4 regions of the Streptomyces sp. NBC_00086 genome follow, and region 4 is predicted to be linked to each of the others. Evidence: riboswitches for the same ligand, from Rfam matches in the RefSeq annotation. Region 4 holds a riboswitch; each other region holds the start of a gene.
The links. Region 4 has a riboswitch for cobalamin ahead of OG276_RS04690 (ribonucleoside triphosphate reductase). Riboswitches for the same ligand answer to the same signal wherever they lie in the genome.
Positions count from the first base shown of each region.

Region 1: another riboswitch for cobalamin. It lies ahead of OG276_RS02130 (ABC transporter substrate-binding protein); the one in region 4 lies ahead of OG276_RS04690 (ribonucleoside triphosphate reductase).
Region 2: another riboswitch for cobalamin. It lies ahead of OG276_RS17470 (CbtB-domain containing protein); the one in region 4 lies ahead of OG276_RS04690 (ribonucleoside triphosphate reductase).
Region 3: another riboswitch for cobalamin. It lies ahead of OG276_RS10610 (energy-coupling factor ABC transporter permease); the one in region 4 lies ahead of OG276_RS04690 (ribonucleoside triphosphate reductase).

Region 1 covers NZ_JAPELZ010000001.1:488,246-495,228, reverse strand. The annotation lists gene OG276_RS02160 (S8 family peptidase) at 1-470, opposite strand, end outside; tRNA gene OG276_RS02155 (tRNA-Trp) at 928-1,003, shown strand; gene OG276_RS02150 (GNAT family N-acetyltransferase) at 1,092-1,601, shown strand; gene OG276_RS02145 (aldo/keto reductase) at 1,642-2,550, shown strand; gene OG276_RS02140 (hypothetical protein) at 2,602-3,054, opposite strand; gene OG276_RS02135 (helix-turn-helix domain-containing protein) at 3,239-4,321, shown strand; cobalamin riboswitch at 4,333-4,470, shown strand; gene OG276_RS02130 (ABC transporter substrate-binding protein) at 4,508-5,500, shown strand; gene OG276_RS02125 (iron ABC transporter permease) at 5,497-6,552, shown strand; gene OG276_RS02120 (ABC transporter ATP-binding protein) at 6,549-6,983, shown strand, end outside.
Region 2 covers NZ_JAPELZ010000001.1:3,916,259-3,923,241, reverse strand. The annotation lists gene OG276_RS17495 (aspartate aminotransferase family protein) at 43-1,422, shown strand; gene pucL (factor-independent urate hydroxylase) at 1,678-2,595, shown strand; gene OG276_RS17485 (TIGR04222 domain-containing membrane protein) at 2,812-3,429, shown strand; gene OG276_RS17480 (histidine phosphatase family protein) at 3,439-3,906, opposite strand; gene OG276_RS17475 (phytase) at 4,028-5,314, shown strand; cobalamin riboswitch at 5,405-5,541, shown strand; gene OG276_RS17470 (CbtB-domain containing protein) at 5,580-5,798, shown strand; gene OG276_RS17465 (CbtA family protein) at 5,829-6,581, shown strand; gene OG276_RS17460 (hypothetical protein) at 6,697-6,983, shown strand, end outside.
Region 3 covers NZ_JAPELZ010000001.1:2,428,545-2,435,527, reverse strand. The annotation lists gene cbiQ (cobalt ECF transporter T component CbiQ) at 1-599, opposite strand, end outside; gene OG276_RS10615 (energy-coupling factor ABC transporter substrate-binding protein) at 603-932, opposite strand; gene OG276_RS10610 (energy-coupling factor ABC transporter permease) at 941-1,636, opposite strand; cobalamin riboswitch at 1,665-1,859, opposite strand; gene OG276_RS10605 (flavodoxin family protein) at 2,141-2,857, shown strand; gene OG276_RS10600 (MFS transporter) at 2,889-4,145, opposite strand; gene OG276_RS10595 (winged helix-turn-helix transcriptional regulator) at 4,284-5,165, shown strand; gene OG276_RS10590 (hypothetical protein) at 5,391-5,672, opposite strand; partial or broken gene OG276_RS10585 (flavodoxin family protein) at 5,744-5,854, shown strand; gene OG276_RS10580 (hypothetical protein) at 5,886-6,410, opposite strand; gene OG276_RS10575 (SsgA family sporulation/cell division regulator) at 6,537-6,944, opposite strand.
Region 4 covers NZ_JAPELZ010000001.1:1,020,337-1,027,319, forward strand. The annotation lists gene OG276_RS04670 (aminotransferase class V-fold PLP-dependent enzyme) at 1-877, opposite strand, end outside; gene OG276_RS04675 (LysR family transcriptional regulator) at 916-1,839, opposite strand; gene OG276_RS04680 (nuclear transport factor 2 family protein) at 1,946-2,338, shown strand; gene OG276_RS04685 (anaerobic ribonucleoside-triphosphate reductase activating protein) at 2,366-2,989, opposite strand; gene OG276_RS04690 (ribonucleoside triphosphate reductase) at 2,986-4,764, opposite strand; cobalamin riboswitch at 4,808-4,950, opposite strand; gene OG276_RS04695 (glycoside hydrolase family 71 protein) at 5,055-6,770, opposite strand.

The DNA of each region.
Region 1 (6,983 bases), 530 kb from region 4:
GAGGGCAGCGGACGGCGCTCGCGCGCGATGCGTGCGAACGGGTCACCGGTCGCGAAGGCACCCACCGTGGCGCCGTCCTTCCGGTAGGCGACGATCAGCGGCAGTGCGCCGCGGTGCGCGTCGTCGTACCCGTCCCTGGCCAGCTGGGCGACGTCGAACAGCCGCTGGTCCAGGACCCCGTCGTCGACCAGGCGCAGGGCGTCCACCGGAATGACGTACGTGTGCCCGGACTCGCGCCGGACCGAGAAGGTGGTCTTCTCGCGGCCGGCACCCTGGGTGATCCGGACGACGGCGCCGTCGCCGCCGACGACCACGCGGTCACCGGTGATCAGCGTCACCGTGGCCTCCGTCGACGGTTTCGCGCCGGCCTTCGCGGCGGCCTTCGTGCCCTGGTCCGAGTCCTGGTGCGTGCCCTGTGCCGTGGAGTTCGCGGCCAGTGCCGGCTGGGCGCCGGCCGCGGCCGTTCCCATGATCAGCGTCCCGGCCACAGCGGCTGTGAGCGCCGCTGTTCCCGCCCTTGTCCTGGATGCCACCCGTTTCCCCCAATTCGGAATGCGCGCCAGCGCGTTCGCCGGTATCACGCACCCGGAACGGCATTCGGTTCTCCACGGCCACAAGAGGGAGGGTGCGTTCCGCGGGGACGCACCCCAGGGGGTGATCGGAGGGGGGGGCGCCGGCGTCCTCCGGGGGCGCGTCGCGAAGGCAACCGTCCACGGCGCAATACGTTTCGTCTCAAGGTGCGGACGTCAGCCGGACCGGCCGCGGCGGGATGAGCCCCTTCCGGTATCGCCCTGACCAGCGAAGACGGTCCGCCCATCGACGGGGTCGGGTCCGCCGGCGCCCGCACCCCGGGAGGAGACTCGTCGCGTTTGATCACCGAATTCAGTGGATCTTCGGCGTGCGCCATGGCATGGTTGGTCTCACCGAAGGGGCGTAGCTCAGTTGGTAGAGCACCGGTCTCCAAAACCGGTTGTCGTAGGTTCGAGCCCTGCCGCCCCTGCCAAGTTCGCGTAGGTGTTTCATCGAAAGGGACCCCGGGAGATTCTCCCGGGGTCCCTTTTCGCTTGCCCCCGGGGCGTAGCCTCCCTTGGGTGACGAAGATCGTGACCTATGTGGAGATGACCGACCCGAGTCAGCTCGTCCCCGGCGCTCCGGTCCCGGGCTTGCGGCTCGTCGCCGTGGGCGAGGACCTGTCGCAGGTGCCCGACCTGATGGCAAGGATCGGCGCGCCGTTCCAGTGGCGCAGTGCCCGCCGCGGCCCACAGGAGTGGCAGGCGTGGTTCGCCGAGCATCCGGGCCGGACGTGCTGGCTGCTGACCTTGGCGGACGAGCCGGCCGGCATGGTCTGCTACGACCTCCATCCGGGCGCCGACGTCGAGATCAGGACCTTCGGGCTCTTGCCGGAGTTCACCGGGAAGGGGCTCGGCGGCCACGCGCTGACGCTCGCGATCCGGCAGGGCTGGACCCTGGTGCCGGGCGTGCGCCGGGTATGGCTGCACACGTCCTCGGGCGACCACTCGAACGCGCTGCCCAACTACCACCGCCGAGGGTTCCAGACCTTCAAGACCGAAGAGGACGCGTCGGATTCGGGCATGCCTTAATCAATGGCAGGCCGGCCGGGTGCGCGGACATGATCGCGCCATGACCTCACAGACGATCACAGCAGCGGCATCCGGCACCTGGACGCTCGGCGACCTCACGGTCAACCGGATCGGCTTCGGCACGATGCGCCTGACGCAGCACGGTGAGGCATTCGCGGCCGGGGCGGTTCCGCGGGACCGCGACCAGGCGATCGCCGTACTGCGCCGCGCGGTCGAGCTGGGCGTGAACCACGTCGACACCGCCGCGTTCTACTTCTCCTCGTCGCGCTCGGCCAACGAGCTGATCAACCGGGCACTGGCCCCCTACCCGGACGAGCTCGTCATCACCACCAAGGTCGGACCGGGCCGCGACCCCTCGGGCCAGTGGCTGCCGCACGCCGCGCCCGAGCAGTTGCGCGGCCAGGTCGAGGAGAACCTGCGCCAGCTCGGCCGCGACCACCTCGACGTGGTGAACCTGCGCATCGTCGGCAGCGACTCCATCGCCGAGCGCTTCGGCGCACTGGCCGACCTGCGTACGGCCGGACTCATCCGGCACCTGGGCCTGTCCAACGTCCGCACCCACCACCTCGCCGAGGCCCGGAGCATCGCACCGGTGGTCTGCGTCCAGAACATGTACGGCATCGGAGCGTCCCCCGAAGAGAAGGAGCTCCTGGACATCTGTGGTGAGCAGGGGATCGCGTTCGTGCCGTTCTACTCGATCGCCGGAACCGGACGCACCGCCGGCGCCACCACCGGACCGAGCCGTGAAGTCCGCTCCGTCGCACGCGCCCACGGCGTGAGCGCAGCCCAGATCCGGCTGGCATGGACCCTGCACCAGGGCTCCCACGTTCTGGCCATCCCCGGCACCGGCGACCTCGGCCACCTGGCCGAGAACGTCGCCGCCGGCTGCCTGCGGTTGTCCGAGGGCGAGCTCGCGACCCTGGCCGCTGACCGGTACGAGACGGCATGAGGCGGTGGCCGACCGGCCACCGCCCGGATTCCGCCCCGCCCTCGGAGGGGCTCAGTAGGTCGGGCAGAGGTTGGCCTGAACGGCCGCGACGATCAGGGCGGACTTGACGGGACCGAAGCCGTCGGGGTGGTTCGGGCCGATGAAGCGCTGGTTCGCGCCGGCCAGTCGCTTGGCCGGGTCCTTCTCGCCCTTGATGGACTGGCACTGGTCGAGACCGCGCGAGACGGCCTTGTCGTCCTTGCCGTTGACGATCTCGGGGTCGATCGCGTCGAGCGCGGCCAGGTAGGCGGCGCGCTGCGCGGGTGCGGGGCTCGGCGGGAGGCCGGTGTCGGGGCGGGCCGCGCTCGGATCGGCGCTGGGCTTGCCGCTCGGACCGGTGCTCGGCACGGTCGAAGCCGGGGCGGAGGTCTTGCCGGGGGCCGGAGCGTCGGAGTCGCTGCCGCACCCGGTGAGGGCGAGGAGTCCGGCGCCGGTGAGGGCGATGATCACATGGTGTCTGCGCATCGGGTCATGATCGCCCGGGTCCGGCACCTGTGGGGCCGCTGTCACCGGGCTGTGACACGGCCCGGCCTCGGCCGTCCCGTTCGGATCGTGCCGGTCGGGTCCGCGCCGTCCGGTGCCGCACCCCGGCGCGCTGCCGGGCGGCGCGGACCGGCACGATCCGAACGGGACGGCCTAGCCTGGGGTAATGACTGCCACCGCCGGGCGCGAGCCCCGGTCCGACCTGCGGGACTTCCTGCGTTCCCGCCGAGCCCGGATCGGCCCCGAGGCGGTGGGCGTCGCCGCTCATCCGGGAAGGCGGCGCGTGCCCGGGCTGCGGCGCGAGGAGGTCGCGCAGCTCGCGGGGGTCAGCGTGGACTACTACACCCGGCTGGAGCAGGGCCGCACCCTGCACGTATCCGCCGAGGTCCTCGACGCCGTGGCCCGTGCGCTGCGGCTCGACGCCACCGAGCGGTCCCACCTCTTCGACCTGGCCCGGCCGCAGCGGTCCCCGGGGCGCGCCGCCGACTCGGCGGGCGGCGGCCCGGGCCCCGCGGGAACCGACGGACCGCAGCGGGTCCGGGCGGGCCTCTACCGGGTGCTGGACGCCCTGGACGACGGCACCCCGGCGATGATCATGGGGCGCCGGCTCGACGTCCTGGCCGCGAACCGGCTCGCGGAGGTCCTCTACGCCGACTTCGGGGCGCCCGAGGGGGACGGGCTGGAGGGGGACGGGCCGGAGGGGGACGGGCCCGAGGGGGGCGCGGTGGGGGCGGACGCTGTGAAGTCGGGCGCCGCGGAGCTGGACACGGTGGAGCTGGACGCGGTGGAGTCGGGCGTCACAGTGGGGTCGGGCACACCGGGCCAACGCGGCCGCAACCTCGCCCGGTTCCTCTTCCTCGACCCCGCCGCCCGCGCGCTCTTCGCCGACTGGGAGAGCGCCGCGCGCGGAGCCGTCGCCGCGCTGCGCTTCTACGCCGGCCGGCACCCGTACGATCCCGCGCTGAGCCCCCTCGTCGATGAACTGGCCGCGCTGGACGCGGACTTCCGCCGCTGGTGGGCCGGGCACGACGTGCTCGAACACACTCATGGCACCAAGCGCTTCCGGCACCCCGCCGTCGGTGAACTGGCCCTGGAGTACGAGTCCCTCACCTTCCCGGACGACCCCGACCAGACCCTCTACCTCTACACGGCCGAGCCGGGATCACCCTCCGACGAAGCGCTGCGGACCCTCGCCTCCCGGCCGGCGGGAGCGGCGCGGGCGGCCGGCGCGGGGCACCCGAGGCGCTGACGCCCCGCCCTTCTGGCAGACTGGGCCGCGTTATCCAGGCGGTGCAGGACAGGAAACCGGTGCGAATCCGGTGCGGTCCCGCCACTGTGACCGGACACCCCCGCGCGGGGACCCGGGAGTCAGACACTGACGCACCGCCTCTTTCGGTTCGACCAGGGGACGCGGATCCCCCGGAGAGGCTTCACCATGTCTTCGTACCCCCGTGCGCTGCTGCGCGCGCTCCTGCCCGTCCCCCTCCTGATTCCGCTGGCCGCGTGTGGGGGATCGCCCGCCGCGCAGGACGCGAAGGCGGCGGTGGGAGCCGCGCCCGGCTTCCCGTACACGGTCACCAACTGCGGTGTCACCAGCACCTATCAGGCCCCGCCGCAGCGTGCGGTCGCCATGAACCAGCACGCCACCGAGATCCTCCTGGCCCTCGGGCTGGAGGGGAAGACGGTCGGCACGGCCTACCTGGACGATGCCGTACTGCCCGCCTACCGGCCCGCGTACGACAAGATCAAGGTCCTGGCGAAGGAGTACCCCTCCAAGGAGATCCTCCTCGGCGCCAACCCCGACTTCGTGTACGGGGGTTACTCCAGCGCCTTCGACAAGGCGCAGGGCCGCGACCGCGAGGGACTGGCGAAGTCCGGCATCAACTCCCGCCTCAGCGTGGAGTACTGCACCGAGGGCAAGGTCGGCCTCGACCAGCTCAGGACCGAAATCACCGAGGTGGCGCGGACCTTCGGCGTTCCCGAGCGCGGCGAGCGGCTCCTCGCGGACGAACGGCGCCGCATCGAAGCCGTCAGCGCACGCGTGAAGGACCGGGCCAAGCCCGCCGTCTTCGTCTACGACTCGGGCGAGGCCTCCGCCTTCACCTCGGGCGGCAAGGGCATCGGCAACGAGATCGTCGCGCTGGCGGGCGGGACCAACGTGTTCGCCGACCTCGACGACACCTTCGGCGACGTGTCGTGGGAGAAGGTCATCGAGCGGAAGCCCGAGGTCGTCCTCATCTACGACTACGGCGGCACCACCGTCGAAGCCAAGAAGCAGCGCCTGCTGAACGACCCGGCGCTGGCCCAGGTACCCGCGATCAAGAACCGGCGGTTCGTCGTGCTGCCGCTGTCCTCCGCCGTGCTCGGAGTCCGCATCGCCGACGCCGTCGAGTCGCTGGGCGGCCAGCTCCACCCCGACGCCGCGTGAGGCTGCGGGCCGCCGGCGCGCTCACCCGTACGCCGGTCGTACTGGCCCTGCTCGCCGTCGCGCTGGCAGCGTCGGCCCTGGCGGGGCTGGCCCTGGGACCGGTACGGATCCCTCCGGGTCAGGTGCTCGACATCGTGCTCGCAGGGCCGGGGCCCGGCGGGGGAGCGGGCGCCTTCGGAGCGATCGTGTGGGACGTCCGGATGCCGCGCGTCCTGCTCGGGGCCGTCGTCGGCGCGGGACTCGCCGTCGCGGGAACCGTGCTCCAAGCCCTCGTGCGCAATCCGCTCGCCGACCCGTTCCTGCTCGGAGCCTCCTCCGGGGCCTCGGCCGGAGCCGTGCTGGTCATCGTCTTCGGCGCCGGGTTCCTCGGCTTCGCGGGCGGCGCCGCCGTACCGCTCGCCGCGTTCGCCGGGTCGATGGGCGCGCTCGTCGCCGTCTACGCGATGGCCCGGCGCGGCGGCGCCATGACCACCGGCCGGCTGATCCTCGCCGGAGTCGCCGTCCAGTACGTGCTGTCCGCCCTGACCAGCCTGATCCTGGTGCTGGCAGCCCACCCCGACCAGATCCGCAGCGTGCTGTTCTGGACCCTCGGCGGGCTCGGCGGTGCACGCTGGGGCGAACTCGCCCTGCCCGCCGGCGCCCTGCTCCTGGGCACCGCACTGCTCGTCGCCCTCGCCCGGCCGCTCGACCTGCTGCTCGCGGGGGAGGAGGGCGCCCGGACGCTCGGGCTGGACACGAGCCGGTTCCGGGCCGCCGTGTTCGTCCTCACCTCGCTCGTCATCGGCGTACTGGTGGCCTACAGCGGGGCGATCGGCTTCGTGGGGCTGATGGTGCCGCACGCCGCCCGGATGGTCGTCGGCGCCGGACACCGGGCGCTGCTGCCCGTGGCCGCCCTGGGCGGGGCGGTGTTCCTGACCCTGGCCGATCTGATCGCCCGTACCGCCGCCGCACCGGAAGAGATTCCGGTCGGCGTGGTCACGGCGCTCGTCGGCGGGCCGTTCTTCCTGTGGATGCTGCGCAGGTCCACCCGTACCGAAGGGATCGTGGGATGACGGCCGGGGCAACGGAACTCGCCGTCGAGGCCGTGCGTTACGAGATCGACGGGCAGCCGCTGCTGCACGGGATCGACCTCACCGCCCGCCCCGGCGAGACGGTCGGAGTCGTCGGCCCCAACGGCAGCGGCAAGACGACACTGCTGCGCTGCGTCTACGGCACCCTGCGCCCGACCGGCGGGCGCGTCCTGCTGGACGGCGTGGACGCGGCCTCGCTGGGCGTCAAGGACCGCGCCCGGCGGGTGGCGGTGGTGCCCCAGGACGCGGCGGGCACCTTCGGGCTGACCGTGCGCGAGGTGGCGGCCATGGGGCGCAGCCCGCACAAACGGTTCTGGGAGCAGGACGGACCGGACGACGTGCGCCGCGTCGCGCGGGCCCTGGACACCGTCGGCGCGGGCACCCTCGCGGGCCGCCGCTTCGACGGGCTCTCG
Region 2 (6,983 bases), 2.9 Mb from region 4:
GTCCCCACCGGATTCCACATCGTGGACAACTACCCTCGGAATATGAACGCAGAAGCCGACGCACGCGACGCCGCCACACAGGCCTCCTCCGCAAAGGCCACCGTGAAGGCCGACGACCGCAGTCACGTCTTCCACTCCTGGTCGGCGCAAGAGCTCATCGACCCGCTCGCCGTGGCCGGTGCCGAGGGTTCCTACTTCTGGGACTACGACGGCAACCGCTTCCTCGACTTCTCCAGTGCCCTCGTCTACACGAACATCGGCTACCAGCACCCGAAGGTGGCCGCGGCCATCGCCGAGCAGGCCGGCAAGCTCTGCACCGTCGCGCCCGGCTTCGCCGTCGACGTGCGCTCCGAGGCCGCCCGGCTGATCGCCGAGCGCACCCCGGGCGACCTCGACAAGATCTTCTTCACCAACGCGGGCGCCGAGGCCGTGGAGAACGCCGTCCGCATGGCCCGGGTGCACACCGGCCGCGCCAAGGTGCTCTCCGCGTACCGCTCGTACCACGGGGCCACCTCCACCGCGATCAACCTCACCGGGGACGCGCGCCGCTTCGGCAACGACAGCGCCACCGCCGGCGTCGTGCACTTCTGGGGCCCCTTCGCCTACCGCTCGCCCTTCTACGCGGCCACCCCCGCCGAGGAGTGCGAGCGCGCACTGCGCCACCTGGAAGACACCATCGTCTTCGAGGGCCCGCAGTCCATCGCCGCGATCATCCTGGAGACCGTCGGCGGAGCCCCCGGCGTGCTCGTGCACCCCGACGGCTACCTGGCCGGCGTGCGCGAGCTCTGCGACCGCTTCGGCATCGTCTTCATCCTCGACGAGATCATGGTCGGCTTCGGCCGCACCGGTAAGTGGTTCGCCTCCGAGCACTGGGACGTCACCCCCGACCTGATCTGCTTCGCCAAGGGCGTGACCAGCGGATACGTCCCCCTCGGCGGGGTCGCCATCTCGGCCGCCATCGCGGAGACCTTCGCCCGCCGGCCCTACCCGGGCGGGCTGACGTACTCCGGGCACGTGCTGGCCTGCGCCGCCGCCGTCGCGACGATCAATGTCATGGAGGAGGAGGGCACCGTGGAGCAGTCCGCCCGCACCGGCGCGGAGCTGCTCGGGCCGGGCCTCGCCGCCCTCGCGGAGCGCCACCCGTCCGTCGGGGAGGTCCGGGGGCTCGGCACGTTCTGGGCCCTGGAGCTCGTACGGAACAAGGAGACGCGCGAGCCCTTGGTCCCGTACAACGCCGCCGGCGCGGACAACGCGCCGATGGCCGAGTTCGGGGCGGCCCTGAAGAAGGCCGGGCTGTGGCCGCTGCTCGCCGGGAACCGCATCCACGTCGCACCGCCCTGCAACGTGTCCGCCGAGGATGTGGACAAGGGGCTGCGGATCATCGACGAGGCCCTGTCGGTGGCCGACGCGCACACGGTCTGACCTGCGCAGATCGTACGGTTGCCCAAGCCGTGGGTGCTTGTTATCGGAGGATCCGCTCCCTTACGAACAGCAGGGGGACGTGCTGGAATCAACAGGCACCTACGGACCGGGATGCACGTCAGTCCCGGGGCGGTCCACGCGGGGAATCGGCGTGACCGAACGGCGGGGGGCGGGCTGCGCGTCCGCCGGACGCCGGGCGTACGGGATCCAGACGACCGGACTCCGTGTTCCCGAGTACCCGAAGGAAGACAGCGCATGAGCAAGCACATCCTCGCCCAGAACCAGTACGGCAAGGCCGAGAACCGCATCGTCAAGGTCACCCGCAAGGGCAGCGACGGTTCCTGGCACGAGATCCGCGACCTCAACGTCTCCGTCGCGCTGCGCGGCGAGTTCCGCGACGTCCACCTCACCGGTGACAACGCCAACTGCCTGCCCACGGACACCACCAAGAACACGGTGTACGCCTTCTCCAAGGAGCACGGCGTCGCCTCCCCCGAGGCCTTCGGCATCCTGCTCGCCAAGCACTTCGTCTCCTCCCAGGCCCCGATCCGCGAGGCGCAGATCCGCGTCGAGGAGTACGCCTGGGAGCGGATCCCGGTCCCGACGCGCAAGGAGCAGCACTCCTTCGCCCTCAAGGGCACCGAGGTGCGCACCGCGCAGATCACGTACAGCGAGACCACCGGTCTCCAGGTGATCTCGGGTCTGAAGGACCTGACCGTGATGAACTCGACCAACTCCGAGTTCCACGGCTTCATCAAGGACAAGTACACGACGCTGCAGGAGGCGTACGACCGCATCCTGGCGACCAAGGTCACCGCGCGCTGGGCGCACTCGGCGCTCGCCGCCGACGACGCCGAGTACGACTGGGACCAGTCGTACAAGAAGGTCCGCAAGAACATGCTGGAAGCCTTCGCGGAGACCTACTCGTACTCCCTGCAGCAGACCCTGAACCAGATGGCCGAGCGCGTGCTCGACAACTGCCCCAAGGTCAACGAGGTGCGCCTCAACCTCCCCAACAAGCACCACTTCCTCGTCGACCTGGAGCCCTTCGGCCTCAAGAACGACAACGAGGTCTACTTCGCGGCCGACCGCATGTACGGCCTCATCGAGGGCACCGTGCACCGCGACGGCGTGCAGCCGGTGATCGCGACGAGCGACTGGATCGTGGCCTGACGCCCGCTCCCCACCCACGGTAGTTCGGCCCGGACCGCGTCGCGGGGTCCGGGCCGCTGCGCGTTCGCGGCCCGACTCAGCCCGGCCCGCCCCGATCCGACGCCGCGCCGTGAAGCTCAAGTCTTGCTCTGAGACGGCAGGACGGGGGTTGGGCGCCGCACCGTCAGGTGACACTGCTGACAGACGAGGCGGGCCGAAACGGGGGGTGGACCCGGTATGCGGTGGGTGTTCCGGCAGTTCGCAAGGGGTTCGCACGAGATGCGGGACCTGGACGTGTACGACATCGCGTTCCTGGCGGGTGGGGCGCGGCGGGTGGCGGACAGCGCGATGGTCGCGCTGAACAGGCGCGGCCTGCTCGTGGTGCACAAGGCGCAGGTGCGTACGGTGGGCGGGGAGTTGCCCGGGCACGCGGTCGAGCGTCGTGTGCTCGCGTTCTGCGGGCGCACCAGGAGCGTCGACTCGGTCCGCGCCGACCTGCACCGCTCCCTGGAGGGCTACGAGATCGGCCGTCGGCTGGCCGCATGGGGCCTGGTGAAGGGCGCGGACCGCCGCGTGACCCGTAGCGGGAGACGACACCTGGAGGCGGCCGGGCGCGACGCGAGCATCCCGGAGTACGTCCTGCGCGGGGCCGCCGGCGTCCTGGACGCCACGGCCCGACGCCCGGTCGGCCGCCCGGTCGGCCGCGCGCAGGCGGTTCCACGCCGTCGTGGCCCGACGTCGGGGCGCAGGCTGCCGCGCATGGACGGCGACTCCGATCCCGGCTCGCACTCGGGCTCGTACTCCGACGGCGGCGGAGGCGGCGGAGGCGGCGACGGCGGAGGCGGCGGTGAGTGAGGCGGGGAGTCAGGGACTGCCCGGCGGATCCTCCGGCCCGCCCACGAGCAGGTTCCAGCGCCCGGAGCGCCCCGTCAGCGTCGTCACCGACCCCGGGCGTGCGTCGAGCCGCCAGAAGGCCGCCGCCGGCAGCTCCAGGGCCCACACCACGGCCGCCCGTACGACGCCCTGCCCGGCCACCGCCCGGTGCGTCCCCGGCGCCAGCGCGCCCAGGTGTGCGCCGACCCGCGCGATCAGCGTCTCGACCGACTCGCCGCCGCCCGGGGGCGCGTACGCGGTGTCGGTCATCCACCTCCGCAGCCCCTCGGGGTCCTCCCCGGCCACGTCGTCCATGGCCCGCCCGGCCCAGGCGCCGTGGTCCTGCCCGCGCAGCCCTTCGTGCCCGGGGCACGGATCTGCGGACGGGAAGCGGTGGAGGCGCCCCGCTTCGTCCAGAGGCGGAATCACGAGACGGACTCGTACGGTGGTGGGGTGCACCGTCCGATTCTTCCGGGGTTTCGCACCGCGTTCAACCATCGGCCATCTGTTGGGTGCGGACATGACAATCAACCCCGCGAGCGTCTTCCTCTCAGGGCAAAACCCTCATAAAGGAAGAACATTGACCACACGTCTCGCCGCCCGCGCCTCCGCACTCGTGCTCTGCACGGCACTCGCCGGGTCCGTGGCGCTCCCCGCACAGGCCTCCTCGATCGGCACCGTCCGGCCCAGGGCCGAGACCGCGCCGCTGTACGACGACGAGGCCGGCGGCGACGCCAACGCGGACGACCCGGCGATCTGGCGCAACGCCGCCGACCCGGGCCGCAGCCTGGTGATCGCGACCGCCAAGCAGGGCGGCCTGCGGGTCTACGACCTGGAGGCCCGGCAGGTGCAGTCGCTGCCCGCCCCGGCCGGACCGGGCGCCGACGACGCACCCGGCCGCTTCAACAACGTCGACCTGGTCAGCGGCCTGCGCCTGGGCGGCGGGCGCGCCGATGTCGCGGTGGTCAGCGACCGGGGCAACGACCGGCTGCGGATCTACCGGATCGACCGGAACCGGCCCGGCGGCCCGCTCACCGACGTCACCGACCCGGGAGCGCGCCCGGTCTTCTCCGCCGACCAGGCCGAGATCAACGAGCAGAAGACCGCGTACGGCCTGGCCACCTGGACGGACCGCAAGAGCGGCCGGTCCTACGCGGCGGTCAGTCAGCGCAACCGCACCCGGATCGCCCTGCTGGAGCTGGTCGCCACCCCCGCAGGCACGGTCGACTACCGCCAGGTGCGCACGCTGGACCTGCCGTCCTCCTTCCGCCTGCCGAACGGCGCTTCCTGGACGCCCTGTGCCGAGCCGGGCGAACTGCCGCAGATCGAGGGCATGGTCGTCGACCCCGCGGACGGCACCCTGTACGCGGGGCAGGAGGACGTCGGGATCTGGCGCATCGACGCGGGCCTCGGCGGCACGCCGAAGCTGATCGACAAGGTGCGCGAGTACGGCGTGCCCGGCACCTACGACGAGGAGACCGAGGAGTGCGCGCCCGGCGCCGATCCCGGCTACGGGGGCAAGCGCCTGAAGGCCGACGTCGAGGGCCTGACCCTGGTCACCGAGGCCGACGGCGACGGCTACCTGCTCGCCTCCAGCCAGGGTGACGACACCTTCGTCGCCTACGACCGCGAGCGCGAGGACCACAACGAGTTCGAGGGCGCCTTCCGCATCACCGCGGCCTCCGCCACCCTTGACGGCTCCGAGGTCTGCGACGGCGCCGCCGCCCTCAACGCCCCCCTCGGTACGCGCTATCCCCGCGGCCTGCTCGTCGTCCAGGACGGCCGGGAAACCCCGGGCGACGGCGACCGCGAGGCGACCGGCTTCAAGTTCGTCGGCCTGGGCGAGGTGGTCGACGCCATCGGCTGACGCCGTCGGCCGGTGAGACGCGCCGGTGAGACGAGCCGGTGCGACGAGCCGGTGAGACGGAACCCTCCTGCAAGGACGCTGTAAGGCCGCCATAAAGAGCGGTACGGTGGCGGACGACAAGACGACGGTATGACGGAAGTCCGGTTGAGAATCCGGCACGGTCGCGCCACTGTGAATCCTCCCGGAGGGGGAGGAAAGTCAGACCCGCCACCGTCGTCGCAAGCACCACTGACCGGGACGCGTGTTCCCTCTGGAGGTTCCTGCCATGGCCGACTCCGCCGTGCCCACGACTGCCGCCCCGCTGGCCGTCGCACCCATCTCCCTCTCCACCCTGGCCCCTTGGGCGCTGTTCGTGGGCGTTCTGATGCTGGTCCTGCTCTACCTCGTCGGCGCCGAGCAGGGCGCCACCGCGATCTTCGAAGGCGACACCGTGCACGAGTGGATGCACGACGGCCGCCACCTCCTCGGCTTCCCCTGCCACTGATCCACCGATCCGCAAGGGACCGAAAACTTCATGAACCCCATTTCCCCCCGCGTGCTCCTCATCAGGGGCATGCTCGCCGGCCTGCTCGCCGGAGTTGCCGCGTTCCTCGTCGCGTACTTCCTGGGCGAGTCCCAGGTCGACGCGGCGATCGCCCTGGAGGAAGCCGGATCCCACGATCACGGTGACGCCGAGGCGGCTCCGGTCAGCCGGGCCCTCCAGGCCACGGCCGGGCTGGGCACCGGAACCCTGCTCTACGGGATCGCGCTCGGCGGCATCGCCGCGCTCGTCTACTGCTACGCCCTGGGCCGGATCGGCCGCTTCGGCCCCCGGGCCACGGCGCTGCTGGTCTCCGGCGGTCTGTTCGTCACCGTCACCCTGGTGCCGTTCTTCAAGTACCCCGCCAACCCGCCGGCCGTCGGAGACCCCGAGACCACGGTCCAGCGGACCACCCTCTACGTCCTGATGCTCGCGCTCGGCCTGCTGCTCGCGGCCGCCGCGCTGATCCTGGGCCGGCGCCTCGCGCCGCGCCTGGGCAACTGGAACGCCTCGATCGCAGCCTCGCTCGCCTTCGTGGTGGCCGTCGCCGTCGCCTACGCGTTCCTGCCCGGCATCAACGAGGTGCCGACGGGCTTCCCGGCGGCGCTCGTCTGGCAGTTCCGGCTCGCCTCGCTCGCCATTCAGGCCGCGATGTGGGGAACTTTCGGCCTGGCTTTCGGATTTCTTGCCGAACGGGCTCTTGTCCCCGCCGCAACACCCAAGGAGGCTGTACAGCCTGCGAGTTGACGTCTTGCGTGCAAGTGAATGAGAGGCTGGTGACGGCGCGGTGGCGACGGCGACCCGAGAGCTCGGGGACCATCGAAGACCCAAAGGCCGCCGGGAGGCGCCGCACTGGCTTCACTTGCCGCACTGGCTTCGCCTGCCGCACCTGCCCAACCGGCAGCAGTGGCGAGACGTGCGGGAGTGGCGGGGCTGGACGGGCGCGGCCCCGTTCTGGCTGAACGCGGTGCTCCTGCTGCTGACCCCCTTCTCCACCGTCACCCTGCTCGCGCAGATCGGCATCATCGCGGGCCTGACCGCCGTCGCCGGTCTGGCCCGCCACCTCTGGTCGGGTGACTACGGCCATGCGGCCATCCACTCCGCCGCCGCGCTCATGGGTGCGGCGGCAGTGGCGGTGGTCGTGGTCTG
Region 3 (6,983 bases), 1.4 Mb from region 4:
AGCTTGGCCGCGCGGTCGAAGGCCCGTACGAAGGAGGTGGCGGCGAGCCCCGCCAGGGAGCGCCACACCGCCGCCCGGCCGGTGTGACCGAGCCGGGCCGCCTGGGCCCGGCGGACCTGGGCCATGGAGTCGAGCAGCAGGAAGCCGATCCGGTACATGACCAGGGCCACGTCCACCACCGGGGCCGGCACCCCGGCCCGGACCAGTCGGGGCAGTACGTCGGAGACCGGGGTGGTGAAGGCGAACAGCAGCAGCCCGAGCGAGGCCGCCGAGGTGCGCAGCAGCAGTTCGGCGGCGAGCCGCGGGCCGTCGGGGGCCAGGGACACCGGCCCCGCCGGGCCGCCGACCGCGAACAGCAGCGGCAGCGCCCCGGTGAAGCAGAAGCCGAGCGGGATCCGGAAGGCCCGCCAGAGCTGCCGGCCGGCCACCCCGGCCGGGCCGAGCAGCACGACGAGGGTGGCGGCGGCCACCAGCGGCCCGCCCGGCCAGGGCGGCAGGCACACGGCGGTGACGGTCAGCCCGATCCCGAGCAGTGCCTTCTCCAGCGGGTGCCGGCCGCGCCAGCGACTGCCGTGCGCGGCCACGTCGATCGGCAGCACCGCCTAGGCCTCCGGGGCGGTGGCGGCTGCGGCGGCGGCCGCTCCCTGGCGGCGGCCCTTGCGGACGCCGAAGTAGTACGCGAGCACGCCCGCGCCCAGCGCCGCCTGCAAGGCGAACAGCGCGGACTCGATCTCGGCCGAGGGGGGCTCGTACAGAGGGGAGAACCAGGGCTCGTAATCCGGCTTCAGCTCGGTGATCGCCGTCTCCGCCTGAGCGTCGGCGCCCGCGAAGGGCTCCTCCTTGCCCTCGCCCAGCCCCAGGGCGATCGGCAGCACGGCCAGCGCCGCCACCAGGAGCAGCAGCAGGCTGTTGATCTTCGCGTTCTTGGACATCCCGCTCATCAGGCCGCCGCCTTCTCTTCGGTACGGGCGGAGGTCAGCTTCGCGACGCCCAGCCGGACCAGGTCCGACTTGCTCGACGCCATCAGCAGCCGCATCACCAGGACGGTCAGCAGCCCCTCGCTCACCGCCAGCGGTATCTGCGTGACCGCGAAGATCCCCCCGAACTTCGCGAGCGAGCCCGGGAATCCGGAGGCCGGGTCGGGGAAGGCCAGGGCGAGCTGCACGCTGGTGACGCAGTAGGTGACCAGGTCGGCGAAGAAGGCGCCGAAGAACACGGTCACCATCAGCGGGAGACCGGACTTCCGCAGCAGCCGGTAGACGGCGTAGCCCGCCCAGGGCCCGGCGATGGCCATGGAGAAGACGTTGGCGCCGAGGGTGGTGAGCCCGCCGTGTGCCAGCAGCAGCGCCTGGAAGAGCAGGGTGATCGTGCCGAGCACCGCCATGATCGGCGGCCGGAACAGGATCGCCCCGAGCCCGGTGCCCGTGGGGTGCGAGCAACTGCCCGTCACGGATGGGATCTTCAGGGCGGACAGTACGAAGGTGAAGGCTCCGGAGGCGCCGAGCAGCAGCGTGCTCTCCGGGTTGGCCTTCACCTCGCGGGTGAGCGCGCGGACGCCGTGGACGACGAAGGGGGCGGACGCGGCGCCCCAGGCGACCGCGTGCAAAGGGGGCAGGAACCCCTCGGCTATATGCATGAGTAGGGAGACCTCTCCAGCACCTCGTGGATGGACAACGCGCCCCGGCCGGTCTCCTGGCTCACGGGTTGACGTCCATGCTCCGCCTTCCCGGGCAGCGCGGAACCTCCCGCGCAGCCCAGTGGCTTTCCCGCAGGAGTGGAGCCGGACTTCCCGATCACAGTGGCGAGGGCCGCACCGGTTTCCCACCGGTTTCCCGAACACCAAGGCCCGCTGACCCTAGTCGGCCGCGCGGACCGGTAACAACCCGCCCCAATCGCGCCGGGCGGCGGCCGGATTCCGCTTGTGCGTCACACCATGTGTCGGCGTCGTCGCCGTCCGACTCAATGCCCCGGGCTGAAAAGGGAGTTCCGTAGGCCCGTGACCGCCGAGGACGGGCTGCCGCGCGTCGCCGCACTATTCCGGCCGCGTGTTCCACCCGGACGACCCGGACGGGTGCGGCCGGGTGGCGGGCCTGCCGGGCGCCGGTGAGGCTGGACGGGTGGCTACCGGAGGAGCGCGACGATGACTTACAACGCCATGTCTCACGACGACCTGCGTGCCGTGGTGATCAACTGCACCCTCAAGCGGTCGCCGGAACAGAGCCACACGCAGGGCCTGATCGACATCAGCACCGGCATCATGAAGCGCCAGGGTGTCCAGGTCGAGGTGCTCAGGGCAGTGGACCTCGACATCGCGACCGGCGTCTGGCCGGACATGACGGAGCACGGCTGGGAGACCGATGAGTGGCCGGTCATCTACTCGAAAGTCATGGCCGCAGACATCCTCACGCTGGCTGGGCCCGTATGGCTGGGTGACAACTCCTCGGTCATGAAGAAGGTGATCGAGCGCCTGTACGCCTGCTCGTCGATCCTCAACGAGCTCGGCCAGTACGCCTACTACGGTCGGGTGGGCGGGTGCCTGATCACCGGCAACGAGGACGGCGCCAAGCACTGCGCGATGAACGTCCTGTACAGCCTCCAGCACCTCGGATACGTCATTCCGCCGCAGGCGGACGCGGGCTGGGTCGGTGAGGCCGGCCCGGGCCCGTCGTACCTCGACCCCGGCTCCGGCGGGCCGGACAACGACTTCACGAACCGCAACACGACCTTCATGACCTGGAACCAGCTCCACCTGGCGAGGATGCTCAAGGACACCGGTGGCATCCCCGCCCACGGAAACCAGCGCTCCGAGTGGGACGCCGGCTGCCGGTTCGACTTCGAGAACCCCGAGCACCGTTGAGCTCGGGCCGCAAGGGACGCGGTCCAGGGCGTCAGATGAGGTCGCGGTGGCGGCCCACCTGGGTGGAGAAGAGGTAGAGCGGGGGCAGGAGGGCGGCGGCGCAGACGGTCCAGAGCGCGGTACGGGCGCCGAACTGGGTGGCGAGGAGGCCGGCGGTGAGCGCGCCGAGCGGCAGCGCGCCCCAGGAGACGAAGCGGACCGTGGCCATCACGCGGGACAGCAGTTCCGGGGGCGACTGCGTCTGCCGGTAGGTGCGGGTGGTGATCGAGCCGATGACGGTGCCGAAGGCGAAGCCGGCGTTGCCCAGGGCGAACCAGAACGCGTCCCCCGCCGACGTGGTCAGCGGGGCGAGCAGGAGCAGCGCGCCGCCGGCCAGGTCGGCCAGGATGATGCCCCGCGCGGTGCCGAGGCGCGTGGTCACGCGGACCGCGACGGCGGCGCCGGCGAGCGCGCCGACTCCGTCCATGGCGAGGACGAGACCGAGCTGCATGGAGTCGAGGCCGGCTCCGCGGACCAGGTAGAGGGGGGTGAGGGTGACGAGGGCCGCGTTGAGGAAGTTGGCGGCGGTCGCCCAGATCATGCAGGGGCGCATGACCGGGTGCTTGGTGACGTACCGCCATCCCGCGCGCATCAGCCGCAGCGCGCTCTCGCTGGTGCGGGGCACGGGGCGGCTCTCGGGGAGGGTGCGCAAGAGCACGGCGGAGGCCAGGTAGCTGGCGGCGTCCACGACGATCGCGCCGACCGGGCCCGTCGCACCGATCAGGACGCCGCCGAGGGAGGGGCCGCCGGTGTCGGTGACGGCGTGCGTGCCCGACATGACGCTGTTGCGGGCGGCCAGCTGCCGGGCCGGGACGACGGCGGGCAGGAAGGTCGAGTTGCCGATGTCGAACAGCACGGTCGCCGAGCCGGTGACGAGCGCCGCGAACACCAGGTGCGGATACGTGAGTGTGCCGATCCACCAGGCGAGCGGCAGTGATCCGAGCGCCGCGAACCGTACGAGGTCGAGCGTGACCTGGAGTCGGCGCAGCGGCACGCGCTGCGCGAGGACGCCCGCCGGAAGGCTGAGCAGCAGCCAGGAGACCTGCCCGGCGGCGGCGAGCAGGGCGACCTGGAAAGCGGTGGCGTCCAGAACGGTGAGGGCGACGAGCGGCAGGGCGAGGACGGTGACGGCGGTGCCCGCGCCGCTGACCGTGGCGGCGGCCCAGTAGCGCCAGAAGACGCCCGGCGACGAGGTCTCCCGTTCGTCGTCGCGTCGGTCGTGCTCGTGGATCACTTGTGTTCCGCTCATGCGGAGCCCACCCCCGGGTCTTGTTAGTCTCTTTTGGGAACTCACTCGCTCCAGGTGAGTTTCTATCCGGAACTGACCTCATGGCGCAAGATGGTCCCGACGAACGGCCGCCGTGCGCGCAGGAGGGGAGACGTGGTGATGAGGTCGATCCCCGAGCGGGACGCCGCCTGCGCGATCGCGCAAGCCGCGGCGGTGGTCGGCGACTGGTGGAGCCTGCTCCTGATCCGGGAGACCGCCCGAGGGCACCACAGGTTCGACGCGCTCCAGGAGGAGCTGGGCATCTCCCGGAAGGTGCTCGCCGAGCGCCTGGCGCACCTGGTGGAGACGGGGGTGCTGGAGAAGGTCCCGTACCAGGAGCGGCCGACGCGGCACGAGTACCGGCTGACCGAGAGCGGCCGGGGCCTGCTGCCGGTCCTGCTGTCGATGCAGGACTGGGCCGACCGCTGGCTCCTCGGCGACGGCTCTCTCAGCGGCACCGCCGGCGAGACGAGCGCGTCGGCGCGGCGCGTCGCGGACCTGACGGGCCTGCGGCTGCCGCGCCTGCGGCTGCCCGGTCACCGGGACGGCGCGCCGGTTGACCCGGTGGCCGACGCCGTGGCCACCGTCCTGTTCTGCTATCCGGCGACCGGGAGCCCCAGCCCCCTACCGGAGGGCTGGTCGCGCATCCCCGGCACCGTCGGCTGCACACTGGAGAACCGGCTCTTCCGGGACGCCTACGAGGACTTCCGCGCCGCGGGCGCGGAGGTGCGCGGCGTCAGCACCCAACGCCCCGATGAACAGCGCGTGTTCGCGAACCAGGAGGGCATCCCCTTCACCCTCCTCTCCGACGTCGACCTCCGCCTCGCCGCCGCCCTGCGCCTGCCCACCTTTCGTGCCGGACAACTGCTGCGGCTGAAGCGGATCGTGCTGGTCATCGACCGCGACGGCACGGTGCGGCACGCGCGCTTTCCGGTGACGGACATCCCGGCAGCGGTGAACGAGGCGCTGGCCGAGGTGCGGCGCCTGGCCGTGGAGGACTGACATCGCGTCGCCGTGGGGTTCTGTCACGGGCGAGCGTCAGCCCTCGCTGTCAGCGGCCATCAGGGCGCCTGCCCGATGTGGGAGATCGTCAACGCGATCCTCTACCAGGGCCGGACCGGCCACCAGTGGGTCAGCGGGTGCCGGGCTTGTCCTCACCGGGCCGGCTCGCCCCAGACGCCAGAGCCGAATCTCGCCGCCGTATCGATCGTCCTCCGCCGAAACGGTCTAGCTCTGCTTCTTGGACTCCAGCCACTCCACATAGTTGTGCGAGGCATTGCTGCCCTGCTTCCCCGGCGAGATTTTCATGATCGCCTGGTTCTTCTCCGGGTTCCCGGTCAGGTACGCCTCGGTCAGGACGTACGGCAGGCCATCCACACGGAACCGGATGCTTCCGTCGGGGTAGGCGCTGACGCGAATCCTTCGGCCGTCGGGAAGCGTGACGTCTTCGGTGAAGTGCGCCTTGACGGGCTGATCGGCTATACAGACCTCCAGGTCATACAGGCTCAACGGGACAGTCAATCTACTACCAACACCCAACCATCCAAGGGCCGTTCGGTCAGTGAGCCTTCGTGCGGACGCATCTGGCCGCCCTGCTCAAGCGGTCCGGCGGGATGCCGGCGGACGGCAACCGGCGCTCCTTGTGGGATGCGGGCTGCCGCTTCGGCTTCCCGAATCCCGAGCACCGGTAGGCCCCCGGCCCGGCCTCCCGCCGGCGGGTGCTCAGCAGACGTTCGGGTGCGCGATGTCCAGGACGAAGCGCTCCGGGGAGTGCAGCTTGGACGAGGTGTAGGCGGGCTTGGTGTCGAAGGCGGCGCCGAAGGTGACGTACCCCTCGTAGTCGCCGGTCAGGGCGAGGCCCTTTAGCTTGGGCAGGTAGATCTTGAGGAGCTTGGGCCCGCGGTAGACGTTGTTGCCCGCGTCGTCGTGTCCGGCGGCGGGGTGCAGGCGGATCTCCAGGAAGTACCGCCCGGCCAGCGGGACGGGCTTGCCGGACCCGTCGTAGACCAGCTTCGGGACGGGGGTGACGGTGACCTCGGGTATGTAGCCCTGAAGGTCGATGACCACCCGGTCGTACGTGCAGTGACCGCCCCAGCGGGCATTGACGACGAGCGGAGTCTGGGTGGCTGTGGTGGTGGATGCGGCCGTGGTGGCTGCGGCGGAAGCCGGTGCGGCGAAGGCGAGCATGGCGGTGAGCAGTGCGCCCAACCCCAGTGCGGTGGCCTGCCGGCGGCGTGGACGGTTCATTGCGTCCCCTCGATTCCGAGAGACGGGGAACGGTGTCACCCGTGAAGACGCGTCCGCTGCGGTCGTGGTTGCACCAGGATCACCCGGTGTGCCGGGTCCCGCAGCGTGCCGCCGGATTCGCCCCGGTCAGCTGGGCAGGAGGGCGTTCAGCTCGGCGTCGAGGTCGTAGTGCCGCTGTTCCTGGCCGCGCGGCACCAGCTCGGTCATCCGGCGGCACAGCGCCTGTACGTCCTTGGCCCGGGCGGACACCACGCACGACTGCTCGCCGTTGCTGAAGGCGAGGAAGACCCGAGGCTCGGTGCCCTCCCAGCGCGGCCACACCTGGATGTCGCCCTCGCCGGTGGCGCAGATCTGGCCGTCGAGCAGCAGTTCCCGGGAGAAGACCCAGTGCGCGAGGTGCATCCCGGCACCCTCGAAGTCGAGGGAGATCTCGTACGGCCGCTCGGTGCGGTACGCGAAGACGCCCCGCACCGGGACGGGCGCGGGCGCGGCCTCCAGCCGCAGCGGGAGGACGCGGTGTTCGGAGCCGGTCATGCGGGCGCCTCTCTCTCGGGGTGGGTCTCGCCGGCGCAC
Region 4 (6,983 bases):
CGGTGTAGTCGAAGGTGGCCCGGTTCTCCACGGAGCGCGGGAAGCCGTAGTGCGCCTCCCAGGAGGGCACCGGCGGCCGGACCCGGTCGCGGTGGTGCGGGGCGACGGCCAGGATCGCGGTGCCGGACGGGGCGTAGGCCCACTTGTGGAGGTTGCCGAACCAGAAGTCCGCGCCTCCGCCCAGGGGGTCGGGAATCATGCCGGGCGCGTGGGCGCCGTCCACGATGGTGGTGATGCCCCGCTCGGCGAGTTCGGCGAGCAGCCGGGGCGAGGCGATGAGCCGGGCGGTGGGCGAGCTGATGTGGTCGAGCACGGCGACCCGGGTCCGCGGGGTGACCCCGGCCAGCACGGCTTCCCGTACGGCGTCCTCGTCGGGGAGGTCGGTGCCCAGTGCCACGGTGGTGAGCGGGGCGCGCCGGGCGGCGGCCGCGACGACCGTGCCGTAGCCGTGGTCGGTGACCAGGATCTCGTCGCCGGCGGCGAACTCCACGGCGTCGAGGGCCACGTTGGCTGCCTCGGTGGCGTTGGACACGAAGGCGAGCCCGGCCGGATCGGCGCCGAGCCGGGCGGCGATCCGGGTCCGGGCCTCGACGAGCCGGTCGGGCGCGCCGATGAAGAAGGCGTCGGGGTCGGCGTACGCCTGGGCCCGGAGGGCGGCCTGTGTTTCCTGGACGGGGATCGGCACCGCTCCGAACGACCCGTGGTTCAGGTGGCTGACGTCGTGAGAGAGCCGGAACAGCTCCCGCCCGCCCGGGAATTCGGCGGGACGGCGCATCGACCCGCTGCGTGAGGCCGCTCCGGACCGTCCGGCGGCGTCGGCGGGGGCGACGCGGTCGGTGCGGTCGGTGCGGTCGGTCGGCTCGGCGGGCTGGGTCACGTGGGACCTCCGTGGGTGCGGCGCGGCTGTCGGCCCGATCATGCCCCGCCGTCCACCGGAGCGACAGCCCCTCCTCCGGCCATCGCGGGGGCGAAGGCGCGGCGGCACCGCAGGAGCAGCTCCCGTACGGCGGGGCCGCGGGTATCGCGCCAGACCAGGGAGAGCAGGGCCGGGACCTCCACGTCCTCGATGGTCCGGGCGGTGAGCCGGTCCCGGTACGAACCGGCCATCGAAGCGCTCAGGACGGCGACTCCGAGGCCTCGGGCGGCGAGGTCCGCCATGGCGTCGGCGGCTCCGGCCTCCAGGGCGATCGGGAGTTCCCGTCCCTGTCCGGCGCAGGCCAGGTCGAGCACCGTGCGCAGTCCGGTGCCCGGCGGCATGCAGATGACCGGGTACCGGCCGAGGTCGCGCAGGGTCACCCGGTCCGCTTCGGCCAGGGGGTGCCCGTGCGGGACCGCGACGACCAGGCGCTCGCTGATGAGGGTGAGCGCCTCCAGCCCGTCGGGGGTGGTGGCGGCGGTTCCCACCAGGGCGAGGTCGACGGCGCCTGCCCGTACGGCCTGCACCAGGCGGTCGGAGTTGTCCTCCAGCAGGGCGATCTCCACGCCGGGGTGGGCCCGGTGGAAGGCGGCGAGGGCGTCGAAGAGGGGGGTGAGGGTGCAGCCGACCACCATGCCGACGGTGAGGCGGCCGCGGATCAGGCCGGTCACCTCGCCCACCGCCTGGGTGAGGGCCCCGGTGGCGGCGAGGGCCGCGCGGGCGTGGTCGAGGGCGGCCTTGCCGGCGGCGGTGAGGGTGGCGGTGCGGCCGGAGCGGTCGAAGAGCTCGGCCCCCAGTTCCTGTTCGAGGCGGCGGATCTGGGCGCTGACCCCGGACTGGCTGATGTGGACGCGCTCGGCCGCGCGGGTGAAGTTCTGTTCTTCGGCGACCGCGACGAAGTATTCGAGCTGCCTCAGTTCCATGACTGCAGATTCTAGTTACCAGCAGAACCAGCTGTTGGACTTCTGATCGCTGGGTGGCGAGGCTTGAACCGCACCCCGAAGAGCTGACCGACCGCAGGAGGAAGCCGTGCCGGACACCACCGACTACGCGTCGTACGAGAAGGCCCTGCACCCCGAGGACATCACCCGCCTGTTCGTCGAGCGGTCCAACGCCGGTGACGCGGCCGGGGTCGCCGCCCTCTACGAGGTGGACGCCGTGATGGCCTTCCCGCCCGGCGAACTGACGGTGGGGCGGGAGGCCATCCGCGCCCTGTGGGAGCGGGTGCTCGCGAACCGGCCCCGCTTCGAGCCGGAGCCCCCGCTGCCGACGCTGGTGAGCGAGGGCATCGCCCTCACCTCCACCCCTCCGAGCGACGGCGCCGGGGCCCGCGCCCAGGTCGTACGCCGCCAGCCGGACGGCAGCTGGCTGCGACTGCTGGACCAGCCGGAGTTCGCGCCGGGCGCGGGCGGAGCCTCGTAGGCCGTCTCCTGCGGATCGCTCCCGGCCTCAGGCCGCCGGCGGGCGCATGGTCTGGCGGAGCGTGGCCCCCGCGCCCAGTCCCGCGAGCCAGTCGTCCAGTTCGGCCAGGGCGGGCGGGCCCAGGAGGGCCGGGTCCACCGTGGTGCGGAGCTGGTGGGGCACCCCCGAGGCGAGCAGGAGGCGCAGGCTGCGCTCCGCCGAGGCGGCGGCGTGGCCGATGCCGGTGACCTTCTCGTACCGGCCGGGCGGAGCCTTGACGTCGAAGCCGACCCAGTCCAGCAGGCCGGCGTCCAGCAGCCGGGCCAGCCGCCGGGGGAAGGCTCCCCCGGTGTGCAGCCCGACCTCCAGGCCCAGCGCACGGGCCTCCCGCACGGCCTGCGGCAGGCCGCGCTGGAGCAGCGGTTCGCCGCCCGAGAAGACGATCCCGTCGAGCAGTCCCGTCCGGCGGGCGAGGTGGCCGAGCACCTCGTCCCAGGAGACGGCGGCGGGGGCCCGGGCGGGCAGCAGGCCCGGGTTGTGGCAGTAGCCGCACCGCCAGGGGCAGCCCTGGCAGAAGACGGTGGTGACCAGGCGGCCGGGCCAGTCGCAGGTGGACAGCCGGGACCAGCCGCCGATCCGGACGACCTCGCCGGGCGCCGCCGCGGCGGTCACACCGCGGCCTTGAAGTGGACGCGCTCGGCGTGTTCGCCCTTCTTGCCGATGTTGAAGGAGGACACCGGGCGGTGGTAGCCCATGACCCGGGTCCACACCTCGCACGCCGCCCCGCACGTGGGGCAGGTGGGCTGCTCCCCCGCCAGGTAGCCGTGGTCCGCGCAGATGGAGAAGGTCGGGGTCACCGTCAGGTACGGGAGCCGGAAGGTCTCCAGCGAGCGCCGGACCAGCTTGCGGCAGGCCTCCGCCGTCGGGATCCGCTCGGGGGTGTAGAGGTGCAGGACGGTGCCGCCCGTGTACTTGCCCTGCAGCTCGTCCTGGCGCTCCAGCGCCTCGAAGGGGTCGTCGGTCCATCCGACGGGCAGCTGGGAGGAGTTGGTGTAGTACGGGTTGGCGTCGGTGCCGGCCTGGAGGATGTCGGGGAAGCGGGCCCGGTCCTCCTTCGCGAAGCGGTACGTCGTGCCTTCGGCGGGGGTGGCCTCCAGGTTGTAGAGGTGGCCGGTGCTCTCCTGGAAGTCGGTCATCCGGGCCCGCACCCGGTCCAGGAGGCGGACCGCGAGGGCGTGCCCCTCGGGCGAGGTGATGTCGTGCGCGTCCCCGCTGAAGTTGCGGACCATCTCGTTGACGCCGTTGACGCCGATGGTGGAGAAGTGGTTGCGCAGGGTGCCCAAGTACCGCTTGGTGTACGGGAAGAGGCCGCCGTCGATCAGATCCTGGACGGTGACCCGCTTGAGTTCGAGGCTCTCCTTGGCCAGCTCGCACAGCCGGTCCACCTCGGCCAGCAGCCGCTCCTCGTCACCCGCGCAAAGGTGCCCGAGGCGGGCGCAGTTGAGGGTGACCACGCCGATCGATCCGGTCTGCTCGGCGCTGCCGAAGAGGCCGTTGCCGCGCTTGAGGAGCTCGGTCAGGTCGAGCTGGAGCCGGCAGCACATGGAGCGGATCATGTTCGGTTCGAGCTCGGAGTTGATGAAGTTCTGGAAGTACGGGAGGCCGTACTTGGCGGTCATCGCGAAGAGCCGCTCGGCGTTCTCGCCCTCCCAGGGGAAGTCCTTGGTGATGTTGTAGGTCGGGATGGGGAAGGTGAACACCCGCCCGGTGGCGTCGCCTTCCGCCATCACCTCGATGTACGCCCGGTTGATCATGTCCATCTCGGCCTGGAGTTCGCCGTAGGTGAAGCCGGCCTCCTCCCCCGCGATCACCGGGACCTGTTCGCGCAGGTCCTCGGGGCAGGTCCAGTCGAAGGTGAGGTTGGTGAAGGGGGTCTGGGTGCCCCAGCGCGAGGGCACGTTCAGGTTGTGCACGAGTTCCTGGACGCACTGCCTGACCTGGCCGTACGTCATCGCGTCGAGGCGGACGTAGGGCGCGAGGTACGTGTCGAAGGAGGAGAAGGCCTGGGCGCCCGCCCATTCGTTCTGCAGGGTGCCAAGGAAGTTCACGATCTGGCCGACGGCCGAGGAAAGGTGCCTGGGCGAGGCGGAGTCGATCTGTCCGGGGACTCCGCCCAGGCCCTCGGCCAGCAGGGTGCGCAGGGACCAGCCGGCGCAGTAGCCGGAGAGCATGTCCAGGTCGTGGATGTGGAGGTCGCCCTCGCGGTGGGCGCGGGCCACGGCGGCGGGATAGACCCGTTCCAGCCAGTAGTTCGCGGTGACCTTGCCCGCGGCGTTGAGGATGAGCCCGCCGAGCGAATAGCCCTGGTTGGCGTTGGCGTTCACCCGCCAGTCCCGGCGGTCCAGGTATTCGGTCACGGTCTCTACGGCATCGACGGCAGCGGTCACGGCAGCCCTCCCACGAGGCTCGGCACGGAAGAATGGCGGGCCCTCTTCGAAGGCCCGTGCCGGCAGGTGTCGGACTCGTCCGCCGTGGCGGACGTAACCGTTGCGGGGCAGTCCCGGATTCCCACCGGGTTCCCTGTTGCCTCGGTCGGGGCAAGGCCCCGCCGAACCGGCAAGGCCAACACTACATATGGATGCGACAGCAGAGCGCCACCACTACATATGGGGTGACGAAGGTCCCGAACCAAGGGACTTCGGCCCCTGCGGAGAGCAGCCGCAGGGGCCTCGCGGAGTCAGCCCCGGCCGCTGCTGGCGGCGTGGTACTGGAGGTCCTGCACCTCCACCGTGCGGTCCACCCGGTAGGGCAGCTCCACCCGGGCCCCGGTCCTGCCGTCCCGCACCACGGCCGCCGAGCCGGCGCCGGGACGGAGGGGAATCAGCTCGGAGTGGACCCCGGCCGGGGCTTCGTGCGCGTCCCCGGCCGCCCCTACGGCCGTACGGATGCTCGCGGGTGCGGTCAGGAAGCTCAGGACCTCGACCGTATCCCGGGCCGCGGCGCTGCCGCCCCGCAGCGACATCACGAGGGACTGGCCGCCGGCCGGGTCGGCGGCGGCGAACTGGGTGCGCGAGCTCAGGTACAGCGTGTCCCGGACGATCTTCGGCCAGCCGCCCGTCTTGAACCGCGTGAGGTAGTACGAGGAAAGGTCCAGATAGGCGTGGCCGTTGTGCAGGGAGGGCGCGAACTGGCTGCCCTCGCTGTAGTCGTTCCAGGTGGTGAGCTGGACCCAGTCCGCCCCGTCCTCGATGGCGCGGTTCCAAGTGGCTCGCAGGGTAGCGGTGTTGCCCGCCTCGTCGTAGATCCCCTGGTTGGGGCGGGCGTCCTGGACGGATACGGGCTGCATCCAGATCTTGCCCGCGGCGTGGGCGCGCCGTACGTCGCGCGTGGAGCCCTCCTGGCCGACGTAGCTGCGGCTGCCCCACTCGGAGAATCCGTAGCTGATGGACTCGAACGCAACCCTGTGCGCGCCGAAGTCGAGGAAGAGCGGGACGAAGGCGGTACGGATGCCGTGCCGTGACTTCAGGACGTCCATGACCCGGGTCCACCAGGCGGCGCTCTTCTCCTCCGCCTTGAAGGGCGAGACGACCAGCCGCCCGTCGGGGAGCCGGTGGGCGGCCGGTGACGTGCCGAGGTCCGCGAGGAGGTCGGCGAGCACGGCGGGGTCGTCGGTGCCCAGGGAGGTCATGTCCGGCATCAGCATGATCTTGAAGCCCGGATCCACTGAACGGGCCGCCTCCATCAGGAGGTTGCAGCGTTCGAGGTTCTTCCCGGAGAGGGAGAGCAGGTCGAGGGTGAATCCGTCGATGCCGGCGGCGCGTGCCGTGCGGACTTCCTGCTGGAGGTTGGCGAGCTCCCAGTTGCCGGCTTTGGGCGCGACGGGCGGGGGCCGGTCGCGCAGCAGGCCGCCGTAGCGCGCGTGCTTGCCGCTCTCGCCGTCCGGCTTCAGGTAGTTGCGCGTGTAGTAGTCGACGTCGGCGTTCGCGTTGTCCAGGGAGAGCGGGTACGGGGTGAAGTAGTGGGCGAAGACCAGCTTCTTGCCGGCGGCGCCGGAGCGCAGGGCGGCCGGCTGCGGCAGGTCGAAGGGCAGGGCTCCGGTGGGGCGCGTCCCGCCGTCCGTACCGGACCCCTGGGCCTTCGGGTCCGGGGCCGGCCCGCCCGGGCTCTGCGGGGCGGCGCTGCCCGCGCCGGTGGCGGTGGGGCCGGTGGTGGCGGGCGCGGGGCCGTCGCCGGGGGTCCCGGGCAGGGTGGCGGCCGGGCCGGGTCCCGAGCGGGTCCGTGCGTCCGCGACGGTACGGGGCTCCCAGGCGATGCCCGTCGCGGCGCAGACGCCCACGAGGAGGAAGGCGGACAGGAGGAGGCTCAGCAGGGGTCTTCGACGCCGGAATCCCGCACGGCGCCGGTGCGACGCGGGTCTCGCGCCCCGCCCTGCCCGACGCCGGTCCGCACTCATCCTGACCCCTCCCCCGAATATGCCCGCGCCATGCCCGTACATCGGGCGGCACTGCAGCAGTACAGCGGATTCCGGGGCCCCGGACAACTGTTCCCCGGGGGACGGGGCGGAGGTAGGACAGAGATCGGACGGAGATCGGACGGAGACGGGACGGGATTCGGTGCGCTCGCGAGGGAAAGGCCGCACCTCAGAGCGGCACCTCTGCACGCCCGG